3 regions of the Streptomyces sp. NPDC051173 genome follow, and region 2 is predicted to be linked to each of the others. Evidence: riboswitches for the same ligand, from Rfam matches in the RefSeq annotation. Region 2 holds a riboswitch; each other region holds the start of a gene.
The links. A riboswitch is a leader RNA that binds a small molecule or an ion and turns the genes downstream of it on or off. The one in region 2 is predicted to bind thiamine pyrophosphate.
Positions count from the first base shown of each region.

Region 1: another riboswitch for thiamine pyrophosphate. It lies ahead of thiC (phosphomethylpyrimidine synthase ThiC); the one in region 2 lies ahead of AB0435_RS04895 (thiamine ABC transporter substrate-binding protein).
Region 3: another riboswitch for thiamine pyrophosphate. It lies ahead of thiO (glycine oxidase ThiO); the one in region 2 lies ahead of AB0435_RS04895 (thiamine ABC transporter substrate-binding protein).

Region 1 covers NZ_JBFBBD010000001.1:72,207-79,607, forward strand. The annotation lists gene AB0435_RS00320 (LacI family DNA-binding transcriptional regulator) at 1-77, shown strand, start outside; gene AB0435_RS00325 (metallophosphoesterase) at 350-1,447, shown strand; gene AB0435_RS00330 (hypothetical protein) at 1,629-2,507, shown strand; gene AB0435_RS00335 (helix-turn-helix transcriptional regulator) at 2,584-2,787, opposite strand; gene AB0435_RS00340 (NUDIX hydrolase) at 2,896-3,366, shown strand; gene thiC (phosphomethylpyrimidine synthase ThiC) at 3,512-5,284, opposite strand; TPP riboswitch at 5,278-5,417, opposite strand; gene AB0435_RS00350 (YibE/F family protein) at 5,480-6,838, shown strand; gene AB0435_RS00355 (hypothetical protein) at 6,857-7,057, shown strand; gene AB0435_RS00360 (SPFH domain-containing protein) at 7,204-7,401, shown strand, end outside.
Region 2 covers NZ_JBFBBD010000005.1:35,237-42,637, reverse strand. The annotation lists gene pyrH (UMP kinase) at 1-612, shown strand, start outside; gene frr (ribosome recycling factor) at 783-1,340, shown strand; gene AB0435_RS04905 (phosphatidate cytidylyltransferase) at 1,340-2,461, shown strand; gene rlmN (23S rRNA (adenine(2503)-C(2))-methyltransferase RlmN) at 2,550-3,656, shown strand; TPP riboswitch at 3,726-3,830, shown strand; gene AB0435_RS04895 (thiamine ABC transporter substrate-binding protein) at 3,826-4,908, shown strand; gene AB0435_RS04890 (iron ABC transporter permease) at 4,998-6,611, shown strand; gene AB0435_RS04885 (ABC transporter ATP-binding protein) at 6,612-7,401, shown strand, end outside.
Region 3 covers NZ_JBFBBD010000022.1:75,948-83,348, forward strand. The annotation lists gene AB0435_RS15000 (FAD-dependent oxidoreductase) at 1-1,081, opposite strand, end outside; TPP riboswitch at 1,314-1,426, shown strand; gene thiO (glycine oxidase ThiO) at 1,424-2,602, shown strand; gene thiS (sulfur carrier protein ThiS) at 2,599-2,838, shown strand; gene AB0435_RS15015 (thiazole synthase) at 2,848-3,651, shown strand; gene pknB (Stk1 family PASTA domain-containing Ser/Thr kinase) at 3,957-5,912, shown strand; gene AB0435_RS15025 (deoxyribonuclease IV) at 5,915-6,814, shown strand; gene AB0435_RS15030 (sulfite oxidase-like oxidoreductase) at 6,834-7,401, opposite strand, start outside.

The sequences.
Region 1 (7,401 bases), on a different contig from region 2:
TGATCGTCCGGACGTCCTCCCAGCGCCGCCGGCCGCGCACCACGGTCAGCCCGCCACGCGGCCCCGCCTCGGATTAAGGAACGCTGCGGGACGCCGCGTGGGCCCCTCGGGGTCAACGCGCCGTTTCCGGGCCGCCACACCTTTGCCAAAGCCGTGAGGAGGGCGCACGGGGCGCGGAGACCCGGGGGCGAATGACTCAATTGGGGAGAAATGACCGGCGCGCGCACCCTCCCGCCCCGATTGACGGCCCCTGGTGCGTCACAAGGCGCGACGGTCATTCCTATGATGGGCGCACGACACCACGGACCGCCGTCGACCAGGCAAGGTCCACAAGGTGCACGGCGGCGCGATGGTGGAGGGGTCGATGACTCAGGGGGCCGGTCAGGGACCCGCGGCACGGACCACGGCGGCGATGCCGCCCTTCCCCGGGTATGCCGCGCCCCCTCCGCATGCCCCCATGCCGCCGTACGACCACGCGGCCCCGCCCGTGCAGCCGCCGCCGGCCGCGCCGGAGGGCTACACCCCCACCGAGCGCGACCTGCCCGTGATCGGCCAGGCCGTCCCCGACGACGTGCCGACCGTCGCCCTGACGCCCCTCCCCGAGCAGCACGCGGCCCCGCGGCCCGGCCTCGGCCCGCTCTTCGTCGTGGGCGACGTCCACGGCTATCTCGACCAGCTGCACGCCGCGCTGGAGGCGCAGGGCCTCATCGACGCGAACGGCAGCTGGTGCGCGGGCAACGCGCGCCTGTGGTTCCTCGGCGACTTCACCGACCGCGGCCCGGACGGCGTCGGCGTGATCGACCTGGTGATGCGGCTGTCCGCGGAGGCCGCGGCCGCCGGCGGCTACTGCAAGGCCCTCATGGGCAACCACGAGCTACTGATCATCGGCGCCAAGCGGTTCTCCGACACGCCGGTCAACTCCGGTGCGGGAACAGCCTCCTTCCAGGCGGCGTGGCTCCTCAACGGCGGCCAGCGCACCGACATGGAGCGCCTGGAGGACCACCACCTCCAGTGGATGTCGCGGCTCGACGCCATGGCGGAGGAGGACGGACACCTGCTGGTGCACTCCGACACCACCGCCTACCTCGACTACGGCGACTCCATCGAGGCCGTCAACGACGCCGTCACCGAGGCGCTCCAGCGCAACGACGCCGACGAGTGCTGGGACCTCTTCCGGAAGTTCACCAAGCGGTTCGCCTTCCGCGACGACCCGATGGCCGTACGGGAGCTGCTGGACACCTACGGCGGCCGCCGTCTGGTGCACGGCCACAGTCCGATTCCGTATCTTCTGGGCGAGGTCGGCGCGGAGGACGCGGACGGCGAGGAGGGCGGCTCGCCCGCCGTCGACGGTCCGCATCTCTACGCGGACGGACTCGCGCTGGCGATGGACGGAGGGGTCACGATGGCCGGAAAACTGCTGGTGGTGCAACTTCCCCTGGGTGGATGAGGGTTCAGGGGGTAGGTCCACGGGCAGGTAGGGAGTTCCACCGGCCCGGGGCAATTCACGAAACACACTGTCACCGTGCGCCGGTACCGCTCTACCATCGGCTTATCCGTAGCAGGCTCTCCTCCGTTTCCGCCCACTGCCCGGTGCAAGCCGGCAAGAAGGCCCTACGGAGCATCGGGGGATGCACATGAACAGCGCTCCGCACCTGCTGGCCGAGGACCGCCCGGAATTCGAGCGGGTTCTCGACCAGGCGTTGCGTACCGCCGACCATGACCCGGAACTGGCCGCCGCGATAGGACAGCGGCTCAATGCCGAGCAGTTGCGCACCATGGCGCTCAATGCCATGACCGCCATCTCGGCGTGCGCGACCACCGAATACCAGAACTACGTAAGGGCGCGCGACGCTCTGCGCGCGCTCTCCGCGAGCGTGCACCCCCAAAATGTGAGCGCCGGGGGCGCGCACGGCGATGAAAGCGCCCCCGATGGTTTCGGCCTCGCGGACAGCGAGATCGTGGAGTCCTCCGGCGCGGGCGCCGGTGCGGTCGTCGCCGTGCTGGCCCCGGTGCTCGCCGGGATAGCCGCGCTGATCTTCCTCCTCGTCGGCTACGTCCTGCGGACGGTCGGCTCCAACCCCTCCGTCGGCGAGCCGATGATCACCATCGGCTGGTGGTTCGCCGGGCTCACCGCCGCCGGTGCGTTCGTCGCCATGATCGGCATGGTGGTGACCGCCCTGCGCAACGGCGTCGGCGAGGGGACGGACGCCCGGGGCGCCGGGCTGAGCGACGAGGCCGACCGGGCCGGTGAGGCATGGCGGCAGGCGCTGCTCCACCGCGGCATACTGCCCTTCCTCCGCGAAGCCCTGGCCAACGCCCCGGTCAACACGCCGCCTTCGTACGTCCCGAGGCAGCACGAGGGCCACAGCCGGACCCCCACCCTGGGGTACTCGCGCCCGGGCTTCACCAGCCCCGACAGCGAGGCCTCCCCGCACGTCCGCCCGCGCTACACCAGCCCCGACTTCACCAGCCCGGACTACGGCGGCCCGGACAACCGTCCGGGGTGACCGCCGGACCGCCGCACGGCACACGCGAGAGGCCCCGGCACCGGCCGGGGCCTCTCGGACCGTGCGGCTGAACGCCTCAGCGCTCCGCGGGAAGCAGCGCGTCGGCTAAATCCATGAGCATCTTGACGTTGTTCACCGGGATGCGGCCGGCTTCGACGCGGTAGACCCAGTCCTCGGACCGGTTCAGCAGCTCCGCGAGCTGCCACTGGTGCAGCCCCCGCCGCTCCCGGTAAAACTTCACGCGCTCGCCGAACGCCCGGTGATCGGTCATGCCGCGCATCGTCGCCCTCCCGTTACTACGCCAGGTCGAGTCTCACACGCTGCGCGACGCCAGGGGAGAGAACGGAGTAGCCACAGGGCCAGGAAGTTGACTCAGTAGGCTCGCCACATGACGGAGACCGAGCAGGAACAGCGCATGGCCCGCCCTCGCATGGCAGCAGGGGCATTGTTCTTCAACGACCAAGGGCACGTGCTGCTGGTCCGTCCCTCGTACAAGCCCAAGTGGGAGATCCCCGGCGGCTACATCGAGACGGGCGAGTCTCCGCTTGCGGCGTGCAGGCGCGAGGTCCTGGAGGAGCTGGGCATCACGCCGCCCATCGGCTCCCTGCTCGTGGTGGACTGGGCGCCCAGCGAGAACGAGGGCGACAAGATCCTCTACATCTTCGACGGCGGGCAACTCCAGCAGGACGAGCACGACGCGATCAGGCTTGACCTGGCCGAGCTACTGGGTGCCGAGTACCACCCTGTGGACGCCCTCGACGAGCTCTTGATCCCGAGGCTGGCACGTCGCGTGAAGCAGGCGATCAAGGCCCGCGGACAGGCCCAAACTCAGTACCTCGAACACGGCGTTCCCGCGTAGCGGACAGCGGGACGGCAGCACAGCCGACAACGCAAGCGCACCCGAGGTCAGCGCACGCCCACTTGGGCGTGATCAGCACAAGCCAGGAAGATCGCATCTACGGAGGGGGCCCAACGACGGAGCCCCCTCCGCCAGGTTGTCGAACCTACTCCGCCAACGGCAGGTAGACCCGGTTCCCCGCCGCCGCGAACTCCTTGGACTTCTCCAGCATCCCCGCCTCGATCTCCTTGTCACTGGCCGGACCTGCCAGGTCAGGAGCGAACTGCTCTGTGATGCTTCTGCTAATTTTCATGGAGCAGAACTTGGGCCCGCACATCGAGCAGAAGTGCGCCGTCTTCGCGGGCTCCGCCGGCAGCGTCTCGTCGTGGAAGGCGCGTGCCGTGTCCGGGTCGAGCGCCAGGTTGAACTGGTCCTCCCAGCGGAACTCGAAGCGGGCGTCGGACAGCGCGTCGTCCCACTCCTGCGCGCCCGGGTGCCCCTTGGCGAGGTCCGCCGCGTGGGCCGCGATCTTGTACGTGATCACACCGGTCTTGACGTCATCGCGGTCCGGCAGGCCCAGGTGCTCCTTGGGCGTGACGTAGCAGAGCATCGCCGTACCCCACCAGGCGATCATCGCCGCGCCGATGCCCGAGGTGATGTGGTCGTACGCGGGCGCGACGTCGGTCGTCAGCGGGCCGAGCGTGTAGAACGGCGCCTCCTCGCAGATCTCCTGCTGGAGGTCGATGTTCTCCTTGATCTTGTGCATCGGGACATGGCCCGGGCCCTCGATCATCGTCTGCACGTTGTGCCGCTTGGCGATCGTGTTGAGCTCGCCCAGCGTCCTCAGCTCGGCGAACTGCGCCTCGTCGTTGGCGTCCGCGATGGAACCGGGGCGCAGGCCGTCGCCGAGGGAGTACGTCACGTCGTACGAGGCGAGGATCTCGCAGAGCTCCTCGAAGTTCTCGTAGAGGAACGACTCCTTGTGGTGCGCCAGGCACCAGGCGGCCATGATCGAGCCGCCGCGCGAGACGATGCCGGTCTTGCGGCGCGCCGTCAGCGGGACGTAGCGCAGCAGCACGCCCGCGTGGACGGTCATGTAGTCCACGCCCTGCTCGGCCTGCTCGATGACCGTGTCCTTGTAGATCTCCCAGGTGAGCTCCTCGGCCTTGCCGTCGACCTTCTCCAGGGCCTGGTAGAGCGGCACGGTGCCGATCGGCACGGGGGAGTTGCGCAGCACCCACTCGCGGGTGGTGTGGATGTTGCGGCCGGTCGAGAGGTCCATGACCGTGTCGGCGCCCCAGCGGGTCGCCCAGGTCATCTTCTCGACCTCCTCCTCGATCGAGGAGGTGACGGCGGAATTGCCGATGTTGGCGTTCACCTTGACCAGGAACTTCTTGCCGATGATCATCGGCTCGATCTCCGGGTGGTTCACATTGGCGGGGAGCACGGCCCGGCCGGCCGCGATCTCCTCGCGGACGGTCTCCGGGGAGACGTTCTCCCGGAGGGCCACGTACTCCATCTCCTCGGTGATCTCACCCCGCCGGGCGTACGCGAGCTGGGTCACCGCGGCGCCGGACCGGCCCCGGCGGGGCTGGCGCGGGCGGCCGGGGAAGACCGCGTCGAGGTTCTTCAGCCCCCCGCGCGGAGAGGTGTGCTTGAGGCCGTCGTCCTCGGGGCGCATCGGGCGCCCCGCGTACTCCTCGGTGTCGCCGCGGCCGATGATCCAGCTCTCCCGCAGCGGCAGGAGGCCACGGCGGACGTCCGTCTCGACGGCCGGGTCGGTGTACGGGCCGGAGGTGTCGTACAGCCGTACGTCCTGCCCGTTGGTGAGATGCACCCGCCGCACCGGAACCCTGAGGTCCGGCCGCGAGCCGGTCACGTAGTCCTTGTGCCAGCCGATGGGACCGGTTTCGGACGTGCGTGCATCCTGCGAGGTCATGAGACCAGAACTCCCTACGCCGGCATTACCCGGTAACAGGTTCGGCGGTCGACGCAGCGATTCCCGTACGTGCCAGCCGTACGGAGGTCAGCGCCCTCTCAGCCCGGTGCTCCGAGCTCCCGCGATTGCAAAGGTGCCACCACGCTAGCGCTTCCCCCGTCCGGAGGACCAGAGGGGGTTGCGATGATGCGGGGCGTGACCCCCACGGAACCGCAAGCCCCCGCCGACGTCCCCCGCCCGAGATCCCACGGGCATGCCCATGGGCACTCCCACGGCCACTCGCACAGCCACGGACCGCCCACGCCCGTCTCCGCGCACCTGCGCAAGGTGATCGCGGCCGTGCTCATCCCCTTCGCCGTCGCGGTGCTCGCGGGGCTGATCGTGATGTGGCCGGGCGGCGCGCCTCCCCACAAGCACTCCGGCCTCGGCCTCGACCAGCAGACGCGGTCGGGGCGGGTGGTGAAGATCGAGGAGATCGACTGCGCCAAGGCGGGTGCCACGCCGCAGCAGCAGTCCCCGCAGCCGGGCGGCGGCCCGCCGGCGGCGCAGGGGCCGTGCGAGAAGTCGGAGATCGAGGTCACCTCGGGCCCGGACAAGGGCCGCACCTTCACCGAGCTCGTGCAGCCGAGCGCCTCGCGCCACTACACGGTGGGCCAGGAGGTCCTCCTGGCGTACGCGCCGAAGGCACCCGAGAACCTCCAGTACGCGGTCACCGACGTGGACCGGACGCTGCCCATGGCGCTGCTCGCCGGACTGTTCGCGCTGGCCGTCGTGGTGGTCGGCCGGCTGCGCGGGGTCTTCGCGCTGGTCGCGCTGGTGGTCAGCTTCGGCGTGCTGACGATGTTCATCCTCCCGGCGATCCTGCACGGTTCCGACCCGCTGCTGGTGGCCGTGGTCGGCGGCAGCGCGATCATGCTGATCGCGCTGTACATGTGTCACGGCCTCAACGCGCGGACGTCCGTGGCGGTCGTCGGCACGCTCACGTCCCTGATGCTCATCGGGCTGCTCGGCGCGCTGTTCACGCAGTGGGCGCACCTGACGGGCGACACCGACGACCAGACCGGCCTGGTGCACGGCCTCTATCCGGAGATCGAGATCCGCGGCCTGCTGCTCGCCGGGATCATCATCGGCTCCCTGGGTGTGCTCGACGACGTCACGGTGACGCAGACGTCGGCGGTGTGGGAGCTGAAGGAGGCTGATCCGAGCGCGAGTTGGCGCAAGCTCTACGGCTCGGGGATGCGCATCGGACGGGACCACATCGCGTCGGTGGTCAATACGCTGGTGATGGCGTACGCGGGCGCGTCCCTGCCGCTGATGCTGCTGTTCTCGATCGCGGACAGCGGGATCGGGCGGGTCGCGACGAGCGAGATCGTCGCGGAGGAGATCGTGCGCACGCTGGTCGGCAGCATCGGGTTGGTGGCCTCGGTGCCGGTGACGACCGCGCTGGCGGCGCTCGTTGTCAGTGCCGACCGGCACAATACGAAGACGCGGGCGAGGAGCGGCCCGAGGGCGCGGGGGGCGTCCCGGGGCGGGAAGCGCCGCCGGGCGAAGTGATCGCGGGAGGGGGAGCCGGTGATCGGGGAGCAGGGCAGGGTGACGGGGACGGTCGGCCCGGGGCTGGTCGGCGAGGTGATCGTGCGGGTCAGGGGCGGTGCCGAGGCGTTCCTGGCGTACGCGGTGGAGGCGGGCGAGCGCCTGGAGCGGGGCACGGTGGTGGTGATCGTGGAGTATCAGCCGCCGCGCACGGTCTATGTGGCGGCCGCCTACGGCTGATTCGCCCGGTGTGAGCGGGGGTTCGCGGGGCACCAGGCGTCAAGAAAGCGCCAAGACGCCCGGGCCTCTTCACCACTGGCCTGCGCAGGAGCACACTTTCGATCACAGGGCTCCGCACCCAGGAGCCGTCAAAGGGGGGATGAGCGATGCTCATCGGCATCGTGGCGGGGGTCGTCGTCATCGGCGTCGCCGTCGTGATCGGGCTGTTCAAGTTGATGTGGCGGGTGGCCGAGCCCAATGAGGCGCTGGTCATCTCCGGTTCCAAGCACCGCACCGAGGGCCTCGAGGAAGGCATGGGCTTCCGGATCGTCACCGGGCGCGGCACGCTCGTGCTGCCCGGGGTG
Region 2 (7,401 bases):
GTCCGCGAGGGTTACGAGATCGCCGTCGTCATCGGCGGCGGCAACTTCTTCCGCGGCGCCGAGCTCCAGCAGCGCGGCATGGACCGTGCCCGCTCGGACTACATGGGCATGCTCGGCACCGTGATGAACTCGCTCGCCCTCCAGGACTTCCTGGTCAAGGAAGGCGTCGAGACGCGGGTGCAGACCGGCATCACCATGGGCCAGGTCGCCGAGCCGTTCATCCCGCTGCGCGCGGTGCGCCACCTGGAGAAGGGCCGCGTCGTCATCTTCGGCGCCGGTATGGGCATGCCCTACTTCTCCACCGACACCACCGCCGCCCAGCGCGCCCTGGAGATCCACGCCGAGGCGATCCTCATGGGCAAGAACGGCGTCGACGGGGTCTACGACTCCGACCCGAAGAAGAACCCCGACGCGGTGAAGTTCGACGCTCTCGAGTACAGCGAGGTGCTCTCGCGCGGCCTCAAGGTCGCCGACGCCACCGCCATCTCCCTGTGCATGGACAACCAGGTGCCGATCCTGGTCTTCGAGCTGCTCGCCGAGGGCAACATCGCGCGTGCGGTCAAGGGTGAGAAGATCGGCACGCTCGTGAGCGACCAGAGCACGCGGGCCTGACGGCCCGGACGACCGCCGTCCTGAGCGATCACGCCGCACAGGAACGGCAACACCGTGCCGTGGGAAGACCCCGGCACGGGGATGGACAACTGCCTGCCGGTCGGACACCGTGCAGGAGAAGACGCGCGCAGGGGCGAGGCTCTGCTTACTGATAACACCAGGAGCAAGTGGTGATCGAAGAGATCCTCCTCGAGGCCGAGGAGAAGATGGAGAAGGCCGTTGTGGTCGCCAAGGAGGACTTCGCGGCGATTCGCACCGGGCGTGCGCACCCCGCGATGTTCAACAAGATCGTGGCGGACTACTACGGCGCGCTGACGCCGATCAACCAGCTGGCGTCCTTCTCGGTGCCGGAACCGCGCATGGCCGTGGTGACGCCCTTCGACAAGAGCGCACTGCGCAATATTGAGCAGGCCATTCGCGACTCGGACCTCGGTGTCAACCCGAGCAACGACGGCAACATCATCCGGGTGACGTTCCCGGAGCTGACCGAGCAGCGCCGCAGGGAGTACGTCAAGGTCGCCAAGACCAAGGCCGAGGACGCCAAGGTCTCGATCCGCTCCATCCGCCGCAAGGCCAAGGACACCCTGGACAAGCTCGTCAAGGACAAGGAGTCCGGCGAGGACGAGGTGCGCCGCGCGGAGAAGGAGCTCGACGACACCACCGCGAAGTACGTCGCGCAGGTGGACGAGCTGCTCAAGCACAAGGAAGCCGAGCTCCTCGAGGTCTGATGAACGACACATCCTGGGGGGCCCCGTCGAGCGCCGGGTACTGGGGGTCCACCGACCGCGGACCCTCCCCCTCGCTCGGAGGGGACGTGCGCCCGGGCCCGGCGGGTCCTGTGCATGAGGCGGGCGCCGCGGCGCAGACTCGGCCCATGCCCATCGTGCCCTCCTCAGGCGGAGACCAGGACGACCGTGACGAGGGGGCCGCCCACCTGCGCGGCCCTCTGTTCCGTGATGAACAGGAGCCCGACATCCGGCCCCAGGATTCTGCCCCGGAGCCTGCAGTCCCCCAGGCGCCCAAGGCCGGGAAGAAGAGCGCCGGCCGCGATCTCCGGGCCGCGATAGGGGTGGGACTGGGCCTCGGCGCGGTCATTCTCGCCTCCCTGTTCATCTACAAGCCCGTCTTCCTCGGTGTGATCGTCGTCGCCGTCGTCGTCGGGCTGTGGGAGCTGACCTCCCGCCTCGCCGAGCGGAAGGCCGTCAAGGCCCCGCTGGTGCCGCTCGCGCTCGGCGGTGCCGCCATGGTCATCGCCGGCTACGCGAGCGGTGCCGAGGGCGCGTGGGTGGCCATGGCCTTCACCGCGCTCGCCGTGCTCGTGTGGCGGATGCCCGAGCCGCCGGACGGCTATCTCAGGGATGTCACGGCGGGCATCTTCGCGGCGTTCTACGTGCCCTTCCTGGCCACCTTCGTGGCCCTGATGCTGGCCGCGGGCGACGGCGCGTGGCGGGTGCTCACCTTCCTGATCCTGACGGTCGTCAGCGACACCGGTGCGTACGCGGTGGGCTGGAAGTTCGGCAAGCGCAAGCTGGCGCCGCGCATCAGCCCAGGCAAGACGCGTGAGGGCCTGCTGGGGGCCGTCCTGTTCGCCATGGTGGCGGGCGCGCTGTGCATGCGCTTCCTGATCGACGACGGGAAGTGGTGGCAGGGCCTGCTGCTCGGCCTCGCCGTCGCGGTCAGCGCCACGCTGGGCGACCTCGGTGAGTCCATGATCAAGCGTGACCTGGGCATCAAGGACATGGGTGCCCTGCTGCCCGGCCACGGCGGGATCATGGACCGGCTGGACTCCCTGCTGCCCACCGCCCCGGTGGTGTGGCTGCTGATGGTGGTCTTCGTCGGCAGCGCATAGGGCTCCGGCCTGCGCTTTCCTCGGTGAGGGGCTCGTTGTCCACAGGACGGCGGGCCCCTCTCCGCACGTCTGCGACACTGGTAGGACCATGCCTGCACCTGGAGAACTCACTTTCGTCGCGCCGCGCGGGGCCAAGCAGCCCCCGCGGCACCTTGCCGACCTCTCGCCCGCCGAGCGCCGCGAGGCGGTTGCCGCGATCGGCGAGAAGCCGTTCCGCGCGAAGCAGCTGTCGCAGCACTACTTCGCCCGGTACGCGCACGACCCCGCGGCATGGACCGACATCCCCGCCGCCTCCCGCGAGAAGCTCGCGGCCGAGCTGCTGCCCGAGCTGATGAGTGTCGTCCGGCACATCTCGTGCGACGACGACACCACCCGCAAGACCCTCTGGCGGCTGCACGACGGCAAGCTGGTGGAGTCGGTGCTGATGCGCTACCCCGACCGGGTCACCATGTGCATCAGCTCCCAGGCCGGCTGCGGGATGAACTGCCCGTTCTGTGCCACGGGCCAGGCCGGGCTCGACCGCAATCTGTCGGCCGCCGAGATCGTGCACCAGATCGTGGACGGCATGCGCGCGCTGCGCGACGGCGAGGTGCCCGGCGGGCCCGCGCGCCTGTCCAACATCGTCTTCATGGGCATGGGCGAGCCGCTCGCCAACTACAAGCGGGTCGTCGGCGCCATCCGCCGGCTCACCGACCCTGAGCCCGACGGCCTCGGCATCTCCCAGCGCGGCATCACCGTCTCCACCGTCGGCCTGGTCCCCGCGATGCACCGCTTCGCCGACGAGGGCTTCAAGTGCCGCCTCGCGGTCTCGCTGCACGCGCCCGACGACGAGCTGCGCGACACCCTGGTGCCGGTCAACACCCGCTGGAAGGTCCGCGAGGTCCTCGACGCCGCCTGGGAGTACGCGGAGAAGTCGGGCCGCCGCATCTCCATCGAGTACGCCCTGATCCGTGACATCAACGACCAGGCGTGGCGCGGTGACCTGCTCGGCCGGCTCCTCAAGGGCAAGCGCGTGCACGTCAACCTCATCCCGCTCAACCCCACCCCGGGCTCGAAGTGGACGGCCTCCCGGCCGGAGGACGAGCGGGCGTTCGTCCAGGCGATCGCCGCGCACGGCGTGCCGGTGACCGTCCGCGACACCCGTGGCCAGGAGATCGACGGCGCGTGCGGACAGCTGGCGGCGGCCGAGCGCTGAGCGTGGCCCCGGTGCGGCACTGATACGGTGCCTTCGCGCATCCGAGCGCACAGACGAACGCACAAATGAACAATCCGACAGGGGAGCGCGAGAGCGCTGAGAGTGCGGCACGGGCCGCAGACCCTCGGACCTGATCCGGGTCATACCGGCGTAGGGAGTCAGACGCACCATGAACACCAACCTCCGGCGTGCCCTCGGCGCGGCGGCCGCCGTCGCGCTCGGCCTGCCCGCCCTGGCCGCCTGCGGCTCGGGCGGCTCCGACAAGGCCGACGGCAAGACCGTCACCCTGGTCTCGCACGACTCGTTCCAGATCTCGGACAGCGTGCTCAAGGACTTCGAGAAGCAGAGCGGCTACACCGTCAAGACGGTCAAGAGCGGTGACGCCGGAGCGGCCGTCAACCAGGCGATCCTCTCCGCCAGGCACCCCCAGGGCGACGTCTTCTTCGGCGTCGACAACACCCTCCTGTCGCGTGCCCTGGACAAGGACCTCTTCACGCCGTACGAGGCCAAGGGCCTGGACCGCGTCCCCAAGGACCTCCAGCTCGACGCCGCGCAGCACCGCGTCACCCCGATCGACACCGGCGACATCTGCGTCAACTACGACCGCGCGTATTTCGCCGACCACAAGCTGGCCCCGCCGCAGTCCTTCGACGACCTGGTCAAGCCGGAGTACAAGAACCTCCTGGTGACGGAGAACTCCGCGACGTCCTCGCCCGGCCTGGCCTTCCAGCTCGGCAGCATCGCGAAGTACGGCGACGCCGGCTGGCAGGACTACTGGAAGAAGCTCAAGGCCAACGGCGTCGAGGTGGTCGACGGCTGGGAGCAGGCGTACAACCAGCGCTTCTCCGGATCCGCCGCGGGCCGCAAGGCCAAGGGCGACAAGCCGCTGGTCGTCTCCTACGCCTCCAGCCCGCCCGCCGAGGTGATGGACGTGAAGCCGGAGCCGAAGGAGGCCCCGACCGGCGTCGCGACCGGCACGTGCTTCCGCCAGATCGAGTTCGCCGGACTGCTGTCCGGCGCGAAGAACACCGAGGGCGGCAAGGCGCTGATCGACTTCCTGCTGGGCAAGAAGTTCCAGGAGGACATGCCGCTGACCATGTTCGTCAAGCCCGCCGCCCAGGACGCCGCGCTGCCGGAGCTGTTCACCAAGTACGGCGCGAAGGTCACCGACCCCGCGACGCTCGCCCCCGAGAAGATCGCCAAGAACCGCGAGCAGTGGGTCAAGGCATGGTCCTCGATCGTCCTGAAGTAGCCGTCACGGAGAAGCCGCCCCAGGGCCCGCTGGCCGCCTCCGGGCGGTCCCGGCGGTCCTTCCGGCCGACGGCGGTGCGGCTCGGCCTGATGGCCGTGCCGCTCGCCTTCTTCGGGGTCTTCTTCGCCTACCCCGTCGCCGCGATCGTCTCCCGCGGGCTCAAGGACGGCGGGCACTGGCAGTTCGGCCGCATCGGCGAGGTCGTCACCGACCCCGCCATCGGCCACGTCCTGTGGTTCACCACCTGGCAGGCCCTCGCCTCCACCGCGCTGACCCTCGCCCTCGCGCTCCCCGGCGCGTATGTCTTCGCGCGTTTCGACTTCCCCGGCAAACAGCTGCTGCGGGCCGTGGTCACCGTGCCCTTCGTCCTGCCGACCGTCGTCGTCGGCTCGGCGTTCCTGGCGCTGCTCGGGCGCGGCGGGCTTCTGGACGAGCTGTGGGGCGTGCGCCTGGACACCACGGTGTGGGCGATCCTCCTCGCCCACGTCTTCTTCAACTACGCCGTGGTCGTACGGACCGTCGGCGGCCTCTGGGCGCAGCTCGACCCGCGCCAGGAGGAAGCGGCGCGGGTGCTGGGAGCCGGCCGGTTCACCGCCTGGCGGCGGGTGACGCTGCCCGCCCTGACGCCCGCCGTGGCCGCCGCGGCGCTGATGGTCTTCCTCTTCACCTTCACCTCCTTCGGCGTCGTGCAGATCCTGGGCGGCCCGCGCTACTCCACGCTGGAAGTGGAGATCTATCAGCAGACCGCGCAGCTGCTGGACCTGCCGACCGCGGCCGTGCTCACCCTCGTGCAGTTCGTCGCGGTGGCCGTGCTGCTCGTGGTGCACGGCCGGACCGTACGCCGCAGGGAGTCCGCCCTGAGGCTCGTCGACGCCGCGCGCACCGCCCGGCGGCCGCGTGGTGCCGCGCAGTGGGCGCTGCTCGGCTCCGTCCTGGCCGTGATCGCGCTGCTGGTGCTCCTGCCGCTCGTCGTCCTCACCCTGCGCTCCTTCGACGGCCCCGACGGCTACGGCCTCGCCTTCTACCGCGCCCTCGCCTCGGCGGGGGACAACGGCGGGACGTTCGTCGTCGCCCCGCTGGAGGCCATCGGCAATTCGCTGTCGTACGCGCTGGCGGCCACCGGCATCGCGGTGGTCGTGGGCGGTCTGGCCGCCGCCGCCCTCACCCGGCGTGCGGGGAAGCTCGTCCGCGGCTTCGACGCGCTGCTGATGCTGCCGCTCGGCACCTCCGCCGTGACCGTCGGCTTCGGCTTCCTGATCACCTTGGACGAGCCGCCGCTGGACCTGCGCACGTCGTGGATCCTCGTGCCGCTCGCGCAGGCCCTCGTGGGCGTGCCGTTCGTCGTGCGGACCATGCTGCCCGTGCTGCGCGCGGTGGACGCCCGGCTGCGCGAGGCCGCCGCGGTGCTCGGTGCCTCACCGCTGCGTGCCTGGCGGGAGGTCGACCTGCCGCTGGTGGGCCGCGCTCTGGCGGTCGCGGCCGGCTTCGCGTTCGCCGTGTCACTGGGCGAGTTCGGGGCGACCGTCTTCATCGCCCGGCCCGACAACCCGACGCTGCCGGTGGCGGTGGCCCGCCTGCTCGGCCGGCCCGGCGAGCTCAACTACGGCCAGGCGATGGCCCTCAGCACGATCCTGATGCTGGTGTGCGCGGTGGCGCTGCTGGTTCTGGAGCGCGTCCGCACCGACCGTTCGGGAGAGTTCTAGATGTCCCTGCTGCGACTGGACGACGTGACCGTCCGCTTCGGCGAGCGCGCGGCACTGGACGCGGTCGACCTCCAGGTGGCCGAGCACGAGACGGTGTGCGTGCTCGGACCGAGCGGCAGCGGCAAGTCCACGCTGCTGCGGGTGGTCGCCGGCTTGCAGCGGGCCGACGCCGGGCGGGTGTTCCTCTCCGGGAACGACCAGACAGGCGTGCCGACGCACCGGCGTGAGGTGGGCCTTATGTTCCAGGACCACCAGCTCTTCCCGCAGCGGGACGTGGCCGGCAACGTCGGCTTCGGGCTGCGTATGCGCGGGACCGGCCGCGCCGAGGCGGAGCGCCGGGTGGCCGAACTGCTCGACATGGTGGGGCTGCCGGGCGCCCAGGGGAGGTCCGTCGCGGCGCTGTCGGGCGGCGAGCAGCAGCGCGTCGCGCTCGCCCGCGCGCTCGCCCCGCGGCCACGGCTGCTGATGCTCGACGAGCCACTGGGCCAGCTCGACCGGAGCCTGCGCGAGCGGCTGGTGGTGGAGCTGCGGGAGCTCTTCGGACGCCTGGGCACCACGGTGCTGGCCGTCACCCACGACCAGGGTGAGGCGTTCGCGCTCGCCGACCGCGTCGTGGTGATGCGGGACGGCCGGATCGCGCAGGCCGGAAGCCCGCTCGACGTCTGGCAGCGGCCGGCGTCGGAGTTCGTCGCCCGCTTCCTCGGCTTCGACAACGTGGTGGAGGCGACGGTCTCGGGGCAGCGCGCCGACACGGTGTGGGGCAAGGTCCCGGTGCCCGCAGGGACCCCGG
Region 3 (7,401 bases), on a different contig from region 2:
GGGCCAGGTCGCGCGGGCGGCCGACGGCCAGGAGGGCGACGAGGACCTCGCCGCGCACCCAGCACACCGTCCAGGCGGCGCCCGTCGGGTCGCCGCGCCAGATGAGCTCGTCGCCCTCGACGTGGTGGCCCGCGTACTGCACGAACCTCCCGAACTGCTCGGACCAGAAATACGGCACCGGGTCGTAGACCGGCCCCTCGGCCGTGCCGTGCACGATGTTCCCGGCGACCGTGCGCGGGCCCTGGAGGGCGTTGTCCCAGTGGTGGACCAGGAGCCGCTCGCCGTAGCGGGCGGACGGGAAGGACGCGCAGTCGCCGACCGCGTAGACACCGGGCACGGAGGTGCGCAGCCGGTCGTCGGTGAGCACCGAGCGGTCGGCGGCCAGCTCGACGCCCGAGCCCTCCAGCCACTCCGTCGCCGGGCGGGCGCCGATGCCGACGAGCACGGCGTCCGCGGGCAGCCGGGTGCCGTCGGCCAGCACCACGGCGCCGGGCTCCACGGCGGCCACGCGCGCGCCGGTGAGCAGGCGGGCGCCGCTGTCGGCGTACCAGGCGGCCATGTGGGCGGCGACCTCGGCGGGCAGGGCTCCGGCCAGCGGCCGGTCCGCTGCCTCGACGACGGTCACCCGGCAGCCCGCCTCGCGCGCGGCGGTGGCGAACTCCGCGCCGATCCACCCGGCGCCGACCGCCACCACGTCGCGCTGCCCGGCGAGCACCGGGCGCAGCCGCTCCGCGTCGTCCAGGGTGCGCAGCAGGTGCACGCCCGGCATGCCCGCGCTGCCGGGCAGTTCGACGGGCTGCGCGCCGGTGGCGATGACCAGCACGTCGTACGGGACGGGCCCCTCGGAGGTGTCCAGCAGGTGCTCGTCGGCCCGCAGCCGGGTGACCTCCCGGCCGAGTTCGAGGTCTATGCCGAGGGAGGCGAAGTCCACCTCGAAGGCGGACCCCTCCGCCTTGCCCAGCAGCACGGCCTTGGAGAGCGGCGGCCTGTCGTAGGGCCGGTGGGGCTCGGCGCCCAACAGGGTGATCGTGCCGGTCCAGCCCTGCTCGCGCAGGGCGACGGCGGTCTGCACCCCGGCCATTCCGGCGCCGACGATGACGGCGCGCCGGTCACTGGTGGTCTGCGGTTCGTTCCGGTGCTCGCTCACCCGATCAACTCTAGGGCGGCGGCCGGTCCTGACCGGAGCACCGCGTAGCGAGACCTCTGACACAACGTCATGGTGTTTGGCGCGCCCCGGCGCCGCGCACGCCCCCCTCGGCCGCCTCCGTCCGGCCTTCCGGACGGTTCGCGGCGCGTACTAGGGTGGCCGCTGTACAAGCACTCGCGGGAGCCCGGACGGACCGGGCTGAGAGGGAGGCTGGCCGGCCTCCGACCGTACGAACCTGATCCGGGTCATGCCGGCGAAGGGAGGGGCTGGACGCCCATGCACGCGTCTTCAACAGCGTCACCGGGGACGTACGACGTCCTCGTGGTCGGCGGCGGTGTCATCGGTCTGGTCACGGCGTGGCGTGCCGCGCAGCGTGGCCTGCGCACCGCCGTCGCGGATCCCGCGCCGGGCGGCGGCGCGGCCGGGGTGGCGGCCGGGATGCTGGCCGCGGTGACCGAGCTGCACTACGGCGAGCAGGAGCTGCTCGCGCTCAACCTGGCGTCCGCGCGGCGCTACCCGGACTTCACGGCGGAGCTGGAGGAGGCGAGCGGCCAGGACACCGGCTACCGCGCCTGCGGGACCCTCGCCGTCGCCCTCGACGCCGACGACCGGGCCCACCTGCGGGAGCTGCACGCCCTGCAGCAGCGGTGCGGGCTGGACGCCCAGTGGCTGTCGGGGCGCGAGTGCCGCCGGCTGGAGCCGATGCTCGCACCGGGCGTGCGCGGCGGCGTGCGCGTGGACGGCGACCACCAGACCGACCCCCGGCGGCTCGCCGGGGCCCTGCTGACGGCCTGCGGACGGGCGGGGGTCACCTTCCACCGCACGGAGGCCGTACGGCTGCTGCTCTCCGGCGACCGGGCCACCGGCGCCGAGCTCGCCGACGGCACCCGCCTACGGGCCGGCCGGACCGTGCTCGCGGCGGGCAGCCGCAGCGGTGCCCTCGCGGGCGTGCCCGAGCACGTCCTGCCGCCGGTGCGCCCGGTCAAGGGCCAGGTCCTGCGGCTGCGCGTGCCCGACGCCTACGCGCCCTTCCTGTCGCGGACCGTGCGGGCGGTCGTGCGCGGCGGCCACGTCTATCTGGTGCCGCGCGAGAACGGCGAGCTGGTCGTCGGCGCGACCACCGAGGAGCTCGGCTGGGACACCACCGTCACCGCAGGCGGCGTCTACGAGTTGCTGCGCGACGCCCATGAGCTGGTGCCCGGCATCACCGAGCTGCCCCTGGTGGAGACACGCGCCGGGCTGCGCCCAGGCTCGCCCGACAACGCCCCGCTGCTGGGCCCCACGGCCCTGCCCGGCCTGCTCGTCGCCACCGGCCACTACCGCAACGGCGTGCTCCTCACGCCGCTGACCGGCGACGTGATGGCCGAGGCGCTGACCACCGGACGGCTGTCGGACGAGGCCCGCCCGTTCTCTCCCCTCCGCTTCTCGCACACGCTCCAGGAGCTGCCCGTATGAACCCCATGGACCCCACCGACAGCCCCGAGGCCCACATCGGCATCAGCCTCAACGGCGAGAGCCGCTCGGTGCCCCGGGGCCTGACCCTCGACATCCTGGTGGGCACTCTGACCACCGCGCACAGCGGCGTCGCGGCCGCCCTCAACGAGGCCGTCGTACCGCGCGGCCAGTGGCCCGGCACCACGCTCGGCGAGGGCGACCGCGTCGAGGTCCTCACCGCGGTGCAGGGAGGCTGATCAGTCCTCATGGCAGACGATCTGCTCACCATCGCCGGCACGGCCTTCACGTCCCGCCTGATCATGGGCACGGGCGGCGCGCCCAGCCTGGACGTCCTGGAGCGCGCGCTGCTCGCCTCCGGCACGGAGCTCACCACCGTCGCGATGCGCCGGCTGGCCACGAACGTACGGGGCTCGGTGCTGTCGCTGCTGGCCCGGCACGACATCCGGGTCCTGCCGAACACTGCGGGCTGCTACACCGCCGGGGAGGCCGTGCTCACCGCCCGCCTGGCCCGGGAGGCGCTCGGCACCGACTGGGTCAAGCTCGAAGTGATCGCCGACGAGCGCACGCTGCTGCCCGACCCGGTCGAGCTGCTGGAAGCGGCGGAGATCCTGGTCGACGACGGCTTCACGGTCCTGCCGTACACCAACGACGACCCGGTGCTCGCCCGCCGTCTGGAGGACGTCGGCTGCGCCGCGATCATGCCGCTGGGCTCGCCCATCGGCTCCGGCCTGGGCATCCGCAACCCGCACAACTTCCAGCTGATCACCGAGCGGGCGGGGGTGCCGGTGATCCTGGACGCGGGCGCGGGCACGGCGTCGGACGCGGCGATCGCGATGGAGCTCGGCTGCTCGGCGGTGATGCTCGCCTCGGCGGTCACCCGGGCGCAGGACCCGGCGCTGATGGCGGAGGCGATGCGGCATGCGGTCGAGGGGGGGCGGTTGGCGTACCGGGCGGGGCGCATTCCGCGGCGGCACTTCGCGGAGGCGTCTTCTCCTGCGGAGGGCATGGCGTCCTTCGACCCGGAGCGGCCCGCGTTCGGCGGCGCGTAGACCCTGCCGGGGGCTTTCCCCGACCCGCCCCTTCCCGGCTGCGTCTGATGTGCGGCTCCGCCGCGTGAGGGGGCTACGCCCCAGACCCCGAAGCACGCTTCGCGCGCTGTCCTCAAACGCCGGACGGGCTGATTTTCCGGACCGTGGCTCGTGATCTGCGGGCCGCAAGCTACGGACTACGTCCATACATCCAGCCCGTCCGGCGTTTGAGGACGCTCCCCGCAGGGAGCCCCGCCGAAGGCGGTGGACAACCCGCGGAACAAGGCCGCTAGGGGGCACCCAGGAACGGCTCATAGACTCCTAGCGTGGATACGACGCTAGGAGACCCACTTGTCGGGCACGTGCTGGACGGCCGCTACCGGGTCGAGGCCCGGATCGCCGTCGGTGGCATGGCCACGGTCTACCGCGCCCTGGACACGCGGCTCGACCGGGTGCTCGCCCTGAAGGTGATGCACCCGGGGCTCGCCGCCGACGAGGTCTTCGTGGAACGCTTCATCCGCGAGGCCAAGTCCGTGGCCCGGCTCGACCACCCGAACGTGGTGGGCGTCTTCGACCAGGGCACGGACGGCACGTACGTCTATCTCGCGATGGAGTACGTGGCCGGATGCACCCTGCGTGACGTGCTGCGCGAGCGCGGAGCGCTCCAGCCGCGCGCCGCGCTCGACATCGCGGAGCCGGTGCTCGCGGCGCTCGGTGCGGCCCACCTCGCGGGGCTCGTCCACCGGGACATGAAGCCGGAGAACGTGCTGATCGGGGACGACGGCCGGGTGAAGGTCGCCGACTTCGGGCTCGTACGGGCCGTGGACACCAACTCCACGGCGTCCACCGGCTCGGTCCTGGGCACGGTGTCGTATCTGGCCCCCGAGCAGATGGAACACGGCACGGCCGACACCCGCGTGGACGTCTACGCCAGCGGTGTCGTCCTCTACGAGATGCTCACCGGCGCCAAGCCGCACACCGGCAGCACCCCGGCGCAGATCCTCTACCAGCACCTTCACGAGGACGTGCCGCCGCCGTCGGCGGCCGTCCCGGGGCTGGCCGCGCGGCTGGACGAGCTGGTGGCCCAGGCCACCGCGCGCGACCCGCAGCGGCGCCCGGCCGACGCGGTGGGCCTGCTGGCCCTGGTCCGCGCCACCCGCGAGGCACTGTCCGACGAGCAGCTGGACGCCGTGCCCCCGCTGGCACGGACGCCGGAGCAGAGGGCGGCGAGCGGTTCCGAGGACCGTACGAGCGTGATCCCGCGGCCCGTCGCGGCCCGGCCGCTGCCGGCCGCGGAGGACGAGCAGCTCAACCGCACGACGCGGCTGGAGCAGCCGCCCGCTCCCCCGGCCCCGCCGGCCGCCGCGGCGGCACGGTCCGGCCTGCCCCGGCGCAGGCCCAGCCGCACCCTGCTCGCGGTGCTCGCGGCCGTCCTGCTGGCCTTGGTGGGCACGGGCGTCTGGTACATCAGCTCCGGCCAGTTCACGACCGTCCCGGCCGTCCTGGACATGACCCAGGACAAGGCCGAGCAGTCGCTCCACAAGGCCGGGCTCGGGATGCGGACCAAGCAGGACTTCAGCGACACCGTCGAGCGGGGTCACGTCATCTCGACGGACCCCGGCCCCGGCGGCCGCGTCCGCAACACCGGCAAGGTGACGGTCACCCTGTCGAAGGGCCCGGCGCGGGCCGAGGTGCCCAATGTCGCCGGCATGACCCTCGACGAGGCGAAGCGGAAGATCGAGGGCGCGGGCCTGACGGTCGGCGAGGTCGGCAAGCAGTTCAGCGGCGAGACCCCGCAGGGCTCGGTGCTGGCCACCGACCCCAAGCCGGGGATGGAGCGCAGGCCCGACACGCCGGTCGCGCTGACCGTGAGCAAGGGCGCGGCCCTGAGCGTGCCGAAGGTGCAGGGCATGACCGTCGCGGCGGCCACCTCGGCGCTGGCGGACAAGGGGCTGAAGGTGGAGGTCTCGGACTCCCAGGTCTACTCCGACGTCCCCAAGGGCTCGGTGGCGGCGCAGTCGCCGGGCGACGGTGAGCAGCTGGCCAAGGGCGACACGGTCACGCTCACGGTGTCCAAGGGCAAGGAGATGGTGACGGTCCCGGACGTCACCGGAAAGAGTGAGGCGGACGCCAAGCAGGCCCTCACGTCCGCGGGTTTCAAGGTCAGCGTGGACCGGCCGTTCTTCTTCCCGCGCGACTCGGTCGACAGCCAGTCCGTCAAGGGCGGCGACCAGGCGGCCAAGGGCGACACCATCACCATCCGGATGAAGAGCGGGCTGTAGGGATGACCGAGCCTTCGAGCCTCCTTCCGGCCCCGCGCGTCCGCAACCCCGTCGGCGGGCACATCCCCGTCGCCGGGGGCCTCGCGAAGACCGGGCTGCCGTACGCGCGGACGATGGGCGCCGAGACGGTGCAGGTCTTCGTCGCCAACCCGCGCGGCTGGGCGACGCCCACCGGTGACCGGCGGCAGGACGAGGAGTTCCGGGCGGCCTGTGAGCAGGAGTCGCTGCCGGTCTGGGTGCACGCCCCGTACCTGATCAACTTCGGGTCGCACACCGAGGCGACGGTCGAGCTGTCCGGGGAGTCCCTGCGGCACTCGCTGCGCCGCGGGCGGGCGATCGGTGCCCTCGGTGTCGTCGTCCACACGGGCTCGGCGACCGGTGGCCGCCCGCGCCGGGAGGCGCTGGCGCAGGTCCACGAGCGGCTGCTGCCGCTGCTGGACGAGCTGACCCACGACGACGACCCGTGGCTGCTGCTGGAGCCGACGGCCGGGCAGGGCGCGTCGCTCTGCTCGCTGGTCGAGGACCTCGGCCCGTACTTCGACGCGCTGGAGCGGCACCCGAGGCTCGGCGTGTGCCTGGACACCTGCCATGTGTTCGCGGCGGGCCACGACCTCGCCGAGCCTGGCGGGACGAAGCGGACGCTCGACGAGCTGGTGGACGTGGTGGGCGAGGGGCGGCTCCGGCTGATCCACGCGAACGACTCCAAGGAGGGCGTCGGCGCGCACCGGGACCGGCACGAGAACATCGGCTCCGGCCATATCGGGTCCGGGCCCTTCGCGGAGCTCTTCGGCCATCCCGCGACGGCGGGTGTGCCGCTGATCATCGAGACCCCCGGCGGGCCGGAGGGGCACGCGGCCGACGTGGCGCGGCTGAAGGGGCTGCGGGACGGCCCGGCGGTCTGACGGGTCCCGTCCGGCCGCCTCAGACCTCCGGTCCGTCGCCCGGTTCCTCCTGGTAGGAATAGCGCTGTTCCTGCCAGGGGTCACCCACGTTGTGGTATCCGCGCTCTTCCCAGAAACCCCGGCGGTCGGCCGTCATGTACTCCACGCCGCGCACCCATTTGGGCCCCTTCCACGCATAGAGGTGCGGGACCACCAGGCGTACGGGAAAGCCGTGCTCGGCGGTGAGGAGCTCGCCGTCCTTATGGGTCGCGAAAATGCTCTGCTCGGCCGCGAAATCGGACAGCCGGAGATTTGAGCAGAAGCCGTATTCCGCCCACACCATGACGTGGGTGACCTCGGGTGCGGGCGGGGCGAGTTCGAGGATCGTCCGCGCGGGGACACCGCCCCATTCGGCGTCCAGCATGCTGTATTTCGTGACGCAGTGCAGGTCGGCCACCACCGTCGAATACGGCAGGGCGGAGAACTCCTCGTGCGTCCAGCAGTGCTTGTCGCCGTCGGCGGTCGACCCGAAGACACGGAACTCCCAGCGCTCCGGCCTGAACTTCGGGACGGGACCGTAGTGCGTCACCGGCCATCCGCGCTGGAGG